Regions from separate parts of the Ruegeria sp. BC1 genome, predicted to be linked through region 2. Evidence: riboswitches for the same ligand, from Rfam matches in the RefSeq annotation. Region 2 holds a riboswitch; the other holds the start of a gene.
What was found. Region 2 has a riboswitch for cobalamin ahead of ACR0IY_RS05430 (CbtB domain-containing protein). Riboswitches for the same ligand answer to the same signal wherever they lie in the genome.
Positions count from the first base shown of each region.

Region 1: another riboswitch for cobalamin. It lies ahead of ACR0IY_RS15330 (DUF1636 family protein); the one in region 2 lies ahead of ACR0IY_RS05430 (CbtB domain-containing protein).

Region 1 is NZ_JBQFUT010000007.1:108,789-113,814, reverse strand. Features, by position in the region: gene ACR0IY_RS15345 (FecCD family ABC transporter permease) at 1-922, opposite strand, end outside; gene ACR0IY_RS15340 (ABC transporter substrate-binding protein) at 924-1,871, opposite strand; gene ACR0IY_RS15335 (ABC transporter ATP-binding protein) at 1,890-2,675, opposite strand; gene ACR0IY_RS15330 (DUF1636 family protein) at 2,672-2,959, opposite strand; cobalamin riboswitch at 3,267-3,474, opposite strand; gene ACR0IY_RS15325 (tetratricopeptide repeat protein) at 3,533-4,867, opposite strand.
Region 2 is NZ_JBQFUT010000001.1:1,078,747-1,083,772, reverse strand. Features, by position in the region: gene ACR0IY_RS05450 (DUF302 domain-containing protein) at 1-232, opposite strand, end outside; gene ACR0IY_RS05445 (DUF1636 family protein) at 373-717, shown strand; gene ACR0IY_RS05440 (hypothetical protein) at 714-1,208, opposite strand; gene ACR0IY_RS05435 (CbtA family protein) at 1,272-1,970, opposite strand; gene ACR0IY_RS05430 (CbtB domain-containing protein) at 1,975-2,145, opposite strand; cobalamin riboswitch at 2,182-2,388, opposite strand; gene cobF (precorrin-6A synthase (deacetylating)) at 2,432-3,175, opposite strand; gene cobA (uroporphyrinogen-III C-methyltransferase) at 3,168-3,896, opposite strand; gene ACR0IY_RS05415 (cobyrinic acid a,c-diamide synthase CobB) at 3,893-5,026, opposite strand, start outside.

The sequences.
Region 1 (5,026 bases), on a different contig from region 2:
GGGCCAACAGCAACCGGCTGAGGATGTCCGAGCCCGTCAACAATGCCGCGCCCACAATCGCAGCGGTCGGCAACAGCTGGCTGTGCAACGGCCCGGCAATACCGCGGGCAATATGGGGTACCATCAGGCCGACAAAGCCGATCACGCCAGCCACCGAAACAAACACCGCGGTCGCAAGAGCTGCCACAAAGAACATGCTGAACCGCAACCCCTGCACCGGCACACCCAATGTCGAGGCGGTCAGGTCTCCGGTCAGCAAGGCATCAAGCCACCGGCTGCGATAAAGCGAATAAGACAGGACCAGCAGCAACCCGACACAGACCAGCGGGAAGGTTTCCCAACGGGCCAGCCCCAGTCCCCCGAGCATCCAGAAGATAACGGAATGAGCGGCGCGGTTGTCGCCTGCGAAGATCAAGTAGTTGGTGATCGCTGAAAACAGAAACGAGACCGCAAGGCCCGCAAGGATCAGTTTCTCGGGCGCACTTGTGCGCAGCCCGTGCACCAGCGCCAGAACAATCCCGGATGCGACAAGCCCCCCGCAAAACGCAGCCAAAGGCAGGGTCCAGAAGCCCAAGACATCCCCGGTTACAGTGATGACGAATACAGCCCCGGCCGCAGCGCCCGATGACAAACCAAACAGAAACGGGTCGGCCAGATCGTTGCGGGTGGTGGTTTGCAGAACGACGCCAACAATCCCTAACCCGGCACCGATCACTGCCGCGAACAAAGCACGCGGTAGGCGCAGGTCAAACACGATCCGATGCAGCGGTGACATCTCTCCGCTCGACAACCCTGTGCCCAAGGCGATCGCCCTAATCGTTTCGGACAGGGGAATGGAAGTTGTGCCGTAGATCGTCGAAATCAGCAAAAGGGCGGTCAGAACGACCGCCCCCAGCAAAAGTGTCAGGCCAAGTCGGCCCATATCAGTTAATGCCCGGATGCATGGCCTGAACCATTTTCGCGATCGCCTCGATATTTGCCGGTCCCGGCGTCAACTCCTCGTAACGCAGGCCAATCCACCGTTCATTCTTGACGGCGTCGGTCTGGGACATCACCGGGTGTTCCTGCAGGAACTTGAACGTATCTTCTGCGCCATTACCGGTCTGATAGTCGAGCAACACCAGAAATTCCGGGTTTGCAGCAGCCACGGCCTCCCACGAGGTCCGGCCCCAGCTGGTGTCCATGTCATGCGTGACATTTTCGCCCCCTGCGGCGGCGATCATGGCGTCAGGGATCGCGAATTTGCCCGCGGTGAACGGCGCATCCGCCGGACCGTCCAAAAGGAATACGCGGGGTTTGGGCAGGTGGGTTGTCTGCGCCTCAATGGCGGCCAGTTCCTCTTTCCAGCCGGTCACCAGTTCCTCGGCCTTGTCCTCGACATGCATGACTTTGCCCAGTCGCAACACGTCGTCAAACAGCAGATCCATGCTGGCTTCGGGCCGGTTCTTGTCCAGATGCACGCAGCTTTCGGTCAGGATCATGGTCTTGATGCCGAAAGGTTCCAGCGTATCCGGGGTCACGTCGCCGCCCGGTTTCATGCCGTAATACCAGCCAGCAAAGAACAGGTCGGGCTCAACCGCGACCAGATTTTCGACCGTTGGGTATTTCGGTGCAAGCTCGGGGATATCGCCACGCAGCGTGTCAAACTCGGGGCTTGTCTTGTACCAGCCAGTGATGCCCGTCAGACCGACGATCTTGTCCTGCAGACCTAGTGCAAAGGCCATGTCGGTCATGTTCATGTCATGCACAACCAGACGCTCGGGCTGGGTTTCAAACACCAGCGGCTCGCCGCAATTGTCGACTGTAACCTCATGCGCGGACGCGCTGCCTGCCATGGCTGTGACCACCGCCACGGACCAGATGTGTTTCATTTTGAAATATTCCTCTTGTTAGGATGAAACGTTAGTTTTTCGGATATCCAGCGCTGGGATCACGCGGCCTTCGTGGTGAAAGCTCAAGTAATCGACGCCAAACGTGTCGCGTACCCGTTCGGATGTCAGCACCTCGTTCACCGGGCCGAAACCGGTCAGGCGGGCGGACTTCATCAGCGCAACATGGGTTGCGAATTCGGGGATCATCACCAGATCGTGGACAATCATCACAACGGTAATGCCAAGGTCGGCGACCAGTGACAGCATTCGCCCCTTAGCATCCGGGTCCAAGTGATTTGTGGGTTCGTCCAGAAACAGCAGCGACGGATTCTGCGCCAACGCCCGGGCGATATGCGCCCGCTGACGTTCCCCGCCAGACAACACCGTCATACGCTTATTCGCCAGCCCAGAGAGTGCCGTCAGATCCAGAATTCTATCCAGTTCGCGCGAGTGCTCTTGCATGGAGCGATCCGCCCTTATCGGAATCTGCCCAAGGGCAACATAATCCCGCAGCAGCAGCCTGCCATCCGGCAGCTCCTGCTGGCTCACTACTGCAATCGTCCGGGCCCGTTCCGCTGCCGACAGGTTCCGGAGGTTGCGGCCATTGACCAGTACGTCACCCAAAACCAGATCAGCAACCCCGCAGAGTAGATTCATCAAAGTGGTCTTGCCCGCCCCATTGGGCCCGGCAATCGCCAGAATCGAACCCTCATCCAAGTTAAAGGAAGCGCCTTGCAACAGGACGTCACCGTTCAGCGCATAATATTCGAGGTCACGCGCAACAAGAAACGCAGAGGTTGTCATCCCGACTCCTCCAATTGGATACAAGGCAACCGAGAAAGGGTCTTTGAAATCAGCGCGCGCGGTCGCTCGGTGGCATTGGTCCAGCCATCCGCGCTATTTTTATACTGATGAGCAAACTCGGCCAGAGCATCCACATCACGCGAGGTTTGAATGTCGCCGAACAAATACTGCGCTTTGCCGACGGCCTGAAATCCAACCGTCGTTGGCTGCGCGCAACCTGCCATGCAATCGACATTTCGGATCGCAAACTCGTCCGGCAGCCTCTGTGCTAGCGCGCGAGTCATCCATTCGGCGCAATTGCCTCCTTTGCAGGTCGTACAGACAAGTAGGAAGTGTTCAGATTTTTTTGGCATCATGCGTACCGTTTACTTTTGGGTAAAATAGATTGCAATGTTATAACATAACTTCATTAATTTTAACTACTTTCCAGAACGCCGCGCAGCTGCGGGCGTTACAACTGAGGATGAAGTGATCAGCTAGGCCCGACATTGTCCGCTCCGCTTGAAACCAAACGCGGACCGAGGGTGTCAGTCATGTTCACACGTGTCAGACGTGCCATCATTGCCTCCTTCCAGGACGCCCCGTCCTGGGTTGGTTTAACACATGATGGCAGGTCTCCTGACTTGCGGGTCGATGCTTGGCCATCCTTCCCGGTCCCTTGGACCAGTGGTTGTGTGGCGTCGCTCACCGCTTACAGTTGCGGGGGCAGTTACGGACTTGGCGCCAGGAGGCGAACCGCACCGTATTCCCTTTTCATCCCTTGGGCACACCTTCGGGAACCATCTGAAAATCGATGTGCCCCAGATCAATCCATCCGTCAACAAGGAATTGTAGCCGTTTTGCTGATCAGCGTCGCCTTACTGTGCGGGGCCAGACCAACCCAGATCGATAAGTTTATCGATGACTTCCAGGGCATGGCGGTCCTCTCGATGGATACTCTTCAGCATCCGATCTAATGGCGCATCCGGCCATGCGCGCTGCAACTCCTCAAGCTTTGCGCGAGCTTCGCGATCCCGACCCAGGGAAGAAAGCGCAGCGGTAACGTAGGCCAACGAAGGGGCGCTCAGAGGATCACCAAGTTGCTTTGCCTCTTCGAAGCGCTCAATTGTTTTTTTGTATTCGCCTAAATGGAAATGTGCCGCCCCGGATATGTTGCGATTGGCAAATCTCTGATTGCTTGAATCCAGCAGGGAAAATCGATCAGCGGTCTTGATGGCCTCTTCAAATTCCCCCGAAAACAATGCAACCGCCCCCAGGAAATCCAGAACCGCGCCGTCACTCGGATCAAGCTTTGCAGCACGTTGGCCCAGCATCATGGCGTTCTCGTAATCACCATTAGCGAAATACGCCCAGCTTTTCGCCGACTGACTCCAGGCCTGATCCGGGGCCAACCGAACGGCTTCGTTGGCAAAGTCCATTGCGGCCGACGCATAGTCGGATTTGGCGTCCGAAACGGGTGTGATAACTGCCAATGTAGCCAGAGCCTGTGCAGCGCCAGCATATCCGCCGTAATAGTCGGAATCCATCTCGATCACGCGTTCAAACACCGACAGCACAAGCAATTGCCGAGGGCGATCAAAGATCGGGAAAATCATCACCCGCGCCTGCTGGGCCAGATTGAACGCCTGCAACGCGGCCGGAGATTTTTCGTAAATCGCCGCGCGTTGCAACAATTCCGGGGTTTCCCCGTCCGGCACCGCAGAGAGAGGCTGTAGCACTTCTGGACTTTCGGGTATCAGGGCCGTTGTCACAATCGCTCCGGTAATCGCGCCGACCGCAAATGCCCCGATTGACACCCAGACACGTCCGGAACCGACAAACGGGAACCCACTCTCGCGAGCCGGGTGGACGGCCTCAAACCGGGGACGATAGCCGCCACTGTCCAGATGCAGGCGGATGGGATCATCCTTGCCAGCGCCCTCATAGTGCAGCTCCAAAAACTGCCGCAACCGGCGGGCGTCCACGCGCACCACATTCTCGGGGTCTGTGCCTTCTGACGTATCACGGTCATAAACATCCTGCGCAATCGTCTTGCCACGAATGTCCGCGCCCCGCCCGGCCAGCTCTTCATCAACGATATAGCTCAGGAACGCGCGCAGGCGGTCAGCGCCATCTAGATGCGCATCGTTCAGCAACCGGCCAAGTGCTTCGCGTTTCTCATCGTCCGTGGTTTGGTCAATGCGCTGGTTCATATTCCTATTTTTGCAACTAATCGCGCGTGAGTCACCCCGTAACTCATCGTGTGTCACTTACGTTCGTACCCGCTAAGGCGCAGGATTGTTTCAGGTTCTCTCGGACACGCCGCTGATCAGGGTGCTTGCCGAACTGTCGAGCCCAAAGGAGGAGTCACA
Region 2 (5,026 bases):
TGAAAGCGCCGATCACCAGATTGCCAGGGATGATGATTCCGCGCGCTGCAGCGGCCTTGGTCGGTCCGGCCTGAGTGACCACGATCAACCCGTTTTCCTTCACTGCAGTCTTGGTGTCGGCAACCAGGTCTTCATAACTTTTGGCTGTGGGGTAGACCGCCCATCCCGCCAAAGGTTCCTCGGCCCGAACGGGCAGGGCCAGAAGGCAAAGAAAACCCAATAGGATACGCATCGTGTTGCCTCGTTCGACGTGACTGCTCGGAAAATGCCAGAAATCGACGAAAGGCGCACGCACAATAACGTGTGCATTCAGGATTGCGCCGACAGGCAGAAAGCATCAGAAACGTGCGGACGACACGAACGAGGACGCACGTGGACCAGATACGTCTACTGATCTGCAATACTTGCGCTGGCACGCGCGATCCGGAGGCCGAGAGGCAGGCCGTCTGCGTTGCGCTCAGTCGCGCCGGGCTGGAGGATCGCGTCGAAGTCGAAGAGCACGCCTGTTTCAGCGGGTGCACCGAACCGACCGCGTTGGCGCTGCAATCTGCGGGTCGCGCGTCTTACGTATTTTCAGGGATAAACGTCATAGAGGATGCCGATGATATCGCCGCAACCTGCAAGGCTTATCTGGACAGCCCATCAGGCTGGATCGAAGACGCCCGACCTTGCGGGCGGCTTCGGATGTGTTTGCGTGCGCGTATTCCGGCGCTCTAATCGACCTGAACCGTCACCGCGGCGCTGACCGGCACATTGTCGACCATCAGCGGGCTGTGGCTGTTGGCATTCAACGAGACCGAGACCTCAACCTCGCCTTTGGGCAGATCGGGGATATGGATCCAGTTGCCATAAAGGCGCGCCAGTTTCTCGCCGTTGATATAGACATGGGCGTGGCCTTCGCCGTCTTTGTCGGTTGCAGACGCGTTTTCCGGTGCGAATCGGAAGTTCTGCGGCATGACATGCAGGTTCCAACCGGCCATCGGGTCCTGCTTCAATGCGATCTCCAGACCGGGCGCGTTGGGGCCAGCGGGCAGGTTTACAGCAGTAGAGTGATCATGCGCCATGGCTTCGGCAGCCGAGCCGCCGTGATGGGCCGGATCGCCATGGTCGTGGCCGTTAAAGGTGACGCCATTGGCTGCGGCCAGAACAAAACCAGCCCCGCCGCCAAAAACCAGGCCGATTGCAAAAAGGGCAAGTGAGCGTGCCATTTTCTTTCCTTGTAGACAAAAAGAAACGCGCCGGGCAGGGCCCGGCGCGCGTGTGTTCCTGGATCAGGCCGTCGCTTCGGCGCGTTTGCCTTCGCCTTGCCAGAAGTACCCGGCGAAGGCACCTACCAGAACCCAGGCAACCAGACCGATACCGAAGGCGCGGGCTGCGAACAGAGCGCCAATCTCGGTCGGAACGGGGCCGGTGAAGACATCGGGCTCAGGTGCTCCGATTAGATGGGGTGCCAGCAGCAGTGCTGCAGCGATCACATAGCTGATCAGGTTGCCACCAAAGGCAATCAGCCACAGCGCAACAAGGGCGGCGGCCACAGTTGCAAACCACCAGACCTGACGGGCATAGACGTCAGCAGCGGCGACACCGGGCACCTCAGGTGCCAGCGTGAAGCCGGGGGCCAGATGGAATGCGATGAAGCCTGCAAGCCCCCACAGAACGCCAGTGCGACCGTCAATCGTGTGGCCCTGACCTTCGGCGACGGACATCAGCGCAACCATCACCAGCGCATAGCCAGTATAGGTCAGCATGGTGAAGATGACACTCAGCGCGTCGCGGGTCAGCTCCGAGAACATGCCCGGCAGTTCAGGATGTGCCGAAACCGCCTCGGCCCCGAAATGAACCAGCTCACCGGATTCGTACAGTTCCGCGTGCAGCAAAACGGGTTGCACAAAGACCAACTGCAGCAAGGCGGCAATCAGCCCCGCTGCAGCACCAGCGAACAACGCGCTGGTCAATATACGACTGAACATGGTCTTAGTGGCAGGGGAAGCCGGTCGCGTGCCGCACGTCATGGGCTGCGTCGTGCAGCGCCGCGGCCTGAACGTGACCGGTCAGGGTGATGATGCCCAGACCCAGAACCACCGCGAACATGACCGGAAGGATACCAGCGTGCGAGGCGGATGCTGTTTTTGTTTGTGTTGCCATCTTAAATTCTCCTTTGCCGCCGCACCCGACGGCCGGTGTTTCAATTTACGCCTGGCAGGTCTCCTGGCTTGCGGGTCGGTGCCTCTGTTCGCCTTCCCCCTGAAGATCAGGAGTGGCTGGTTGAACAGGGCTCACCGCTTACAGTCGCGGGGGCGGCTGTGGACTTGATCACGCGGGCAATCGCACCACATTCCCTCTTAGCATCCGGATTTCTCCGGCAGGACCAGACACTTTCATTTAGCCTTTATGACGGCGGTGGCGCAATCGTCATTTGCGACGTTTTATGTCAGATCACACGCTTTTTCAGCAAATAGACATCCATGATCCAGCCATGATCGGCGCGCGCTGTGGCCCGGGTGGACAGAATCTCAGACGCCACATCCGCCAAAGGACCTTTGATCAGGATTTCCTCTTTCATGCCCACGTAAGCGCCCCACCAAATGTCATAGTCGTCCACATCGAGGGATTGGAATGAACATTCTCCGTCTAGCATTACCGCGACTTTCGAGGCGTTTGCAGGCCACCCTTCATCCCGAATGCGTCGTCCGGTGGTAACAACATAAGGTGCGCCGAGCTCGTTGATCGGGATCGCATGGGCCGCCGTCAGTGCTTGCAGAGCGGTGATGCCGGGAATCACCCGCGTGTTAGGCTGTGGGTTCAGCCGCGACGCAATTCTCAGAGAACTGTCATAAAGCGACGGGTCACCCCAGATCAGCAAAGCCACATGGCGCGCGTTCGGATGGGCCGAGATTGCCTCGTGCCAGCGCAGGGCAATGGCGTCGTGCCATTCGTCCACGCCGCGCAGGTATCCATCATCGGCACGACGCTTGGGGATGTCAAAATAGGCGATCTGAGGTTGTGTGTCTGTCACCTGTGCGATGATATCTTCGCGCAAACCTGCAAGGTCAGCCTTGTTCTCACCCTTCCGGGGGACCAGAATCAGGTCTGCAGATTGAATAGCCTTCGCGCCCTGAAATGTCACATGGTCTGGGTTACCAGTACCGATACCGATCAATGTCAGGTCAAACATCGTCGAACTCTGCCAGCGGGCCATACAAAATCAACGCCGGAGCCGTTCCGATTTCTGCCGCAAGTTTGTCCGACAGCACACCAATTGTCGCTCGGAAGAGATTCTGATCGGGGGTCGAGACCGACTCGGCCATCAGCGCAGGTGTCTCCAATGGTAGCCCGTGATCGTGCAGCGCATTGACCAGCAGGGGGAAGGTCCGCTTACCCATGAAGACTACGGTTGTCGCGTCCGGGTCGGCCAGAGCAGGCAGGTTCAAATCCTCGGGCAGCTTGCCGCTGACATCATGGCCGGTGACGAATTGCACCCGCCGCGCGGTCAGGCGCCGGGTCAGCGGGATGCCCGCCGCCGCCGCCGCTGCAACTGCCGAGGGGATGCCGGGGATGATCTCGTATTCAATACCGGCTTCACGCAAGGCCACCAGTTCTTCCTCAAGTCGCCCGAACAACCCACCATCGCCCGACTTCAGCCGTACCACGCGGGCACCGGTATTGGCGTAATCCACCAGCAGACGGCTCACGTGATCCTGTTTCGGCGACGGACGTCCGGCCCGCTTTCCAACGCCGACCAAATCGGCCTCCTCACGCGCGTGGCTCAGAATGGGTCCGCTGCTGAGGTCATCGAACAGCACCGCATCAGCCTTCTGCATCCGGTCCACGGCCTTGAGCGTCAGCAGCTCCGGATCACCCGGTCCGGACCCGATGAATGAAACAAACCCGCTCAAACCGAGGCCTCCGCGATCAAATGAAAGAATGTTCCGGTGACGTTGCCGCGTACCGAACCGGTCTGCGGCCCTTCGGCCCCTTCTGCGTCAAAGACTCGTGCCAAAGGTGCGTCGGGTTGTTCGACGATTGAGGAATAATGGAACTCGTGCCCCCGAAGTGCCGTTCCAGCGGCCAGCCCGGGCATCGGTTCCAGCAACTCAGCCCGACGATAGCCTAGGTTGAACTTGCGCTTTTCATAGGATGTCACGAGACCTAGCAATCCGGCCATCCTGTGCCGGTTGCCGTCCTTGTCGACCAGTCCTTCGCCCAAAGCCATGTAGCCACCACACTCGCCATGCACGGGCTTTGTCTCGGCATGCCGCCGCAGTCCGGTCAGAAACTGGTCTGCCGCGGCCAGTGTGCCCGCATGCAACTCGGGGTACCCGCCGGGCAGCCACACCAGATCGGCTTCCTCTGCCGGTGCCTCGTTGGCGAGCGGGGAAAACGGCACTACCTCGGCTCCGGCGGCGCGCCAACCTTCCAGCAAATGCGGGTAGGTAAAGGAAAAAGCCGCATCTCGGGCCAAGGCGATCCGTTGTGCCGGTGGGCGCGGCAGCGCGGCTGACGATGGCCCATTGGGCCCCGAGGAAGCCGCCCGCTTGATCGCCTCGAGATCCACATGTTCACGCAGAAACGCGGCATATCCGGCGATGGCGCATTCCAGATCGGGATGTTCCACTGCCTGAATCAGCCCCAGATGCCGCTCGGGCAGGGTCAGATCACCACGGCGCGGCAGGACACCAAGTACCGGCAGGCCCGCGCGCTCCATCCCCAACCGCGTCAGGCGCTCATGCCGGGGGCTGGCGCAGCGGTTCAGGATCACACCGGCAAAGGGCAGGTCGGGGTTGTACATACGAAACCCCAGCGCCGTGGCCGCCGCCGATTGCGCCTGACCACCAACATCCAGAACAAGCACCACAGGCCAGCCCATACGCTGCGCTGTTTCGGCGCTGGACCCATGACCTAGCTCTCCGGGCTTCGCGACACCGTCGAACAGCCCCATTGAGCCCTCGGCCACCACGATTTCCGCACCTTCGGCCTGGGCCGAGATTGCGTTCAGCAGGCCGTCATTCATCGCCCAGCTGTCCAG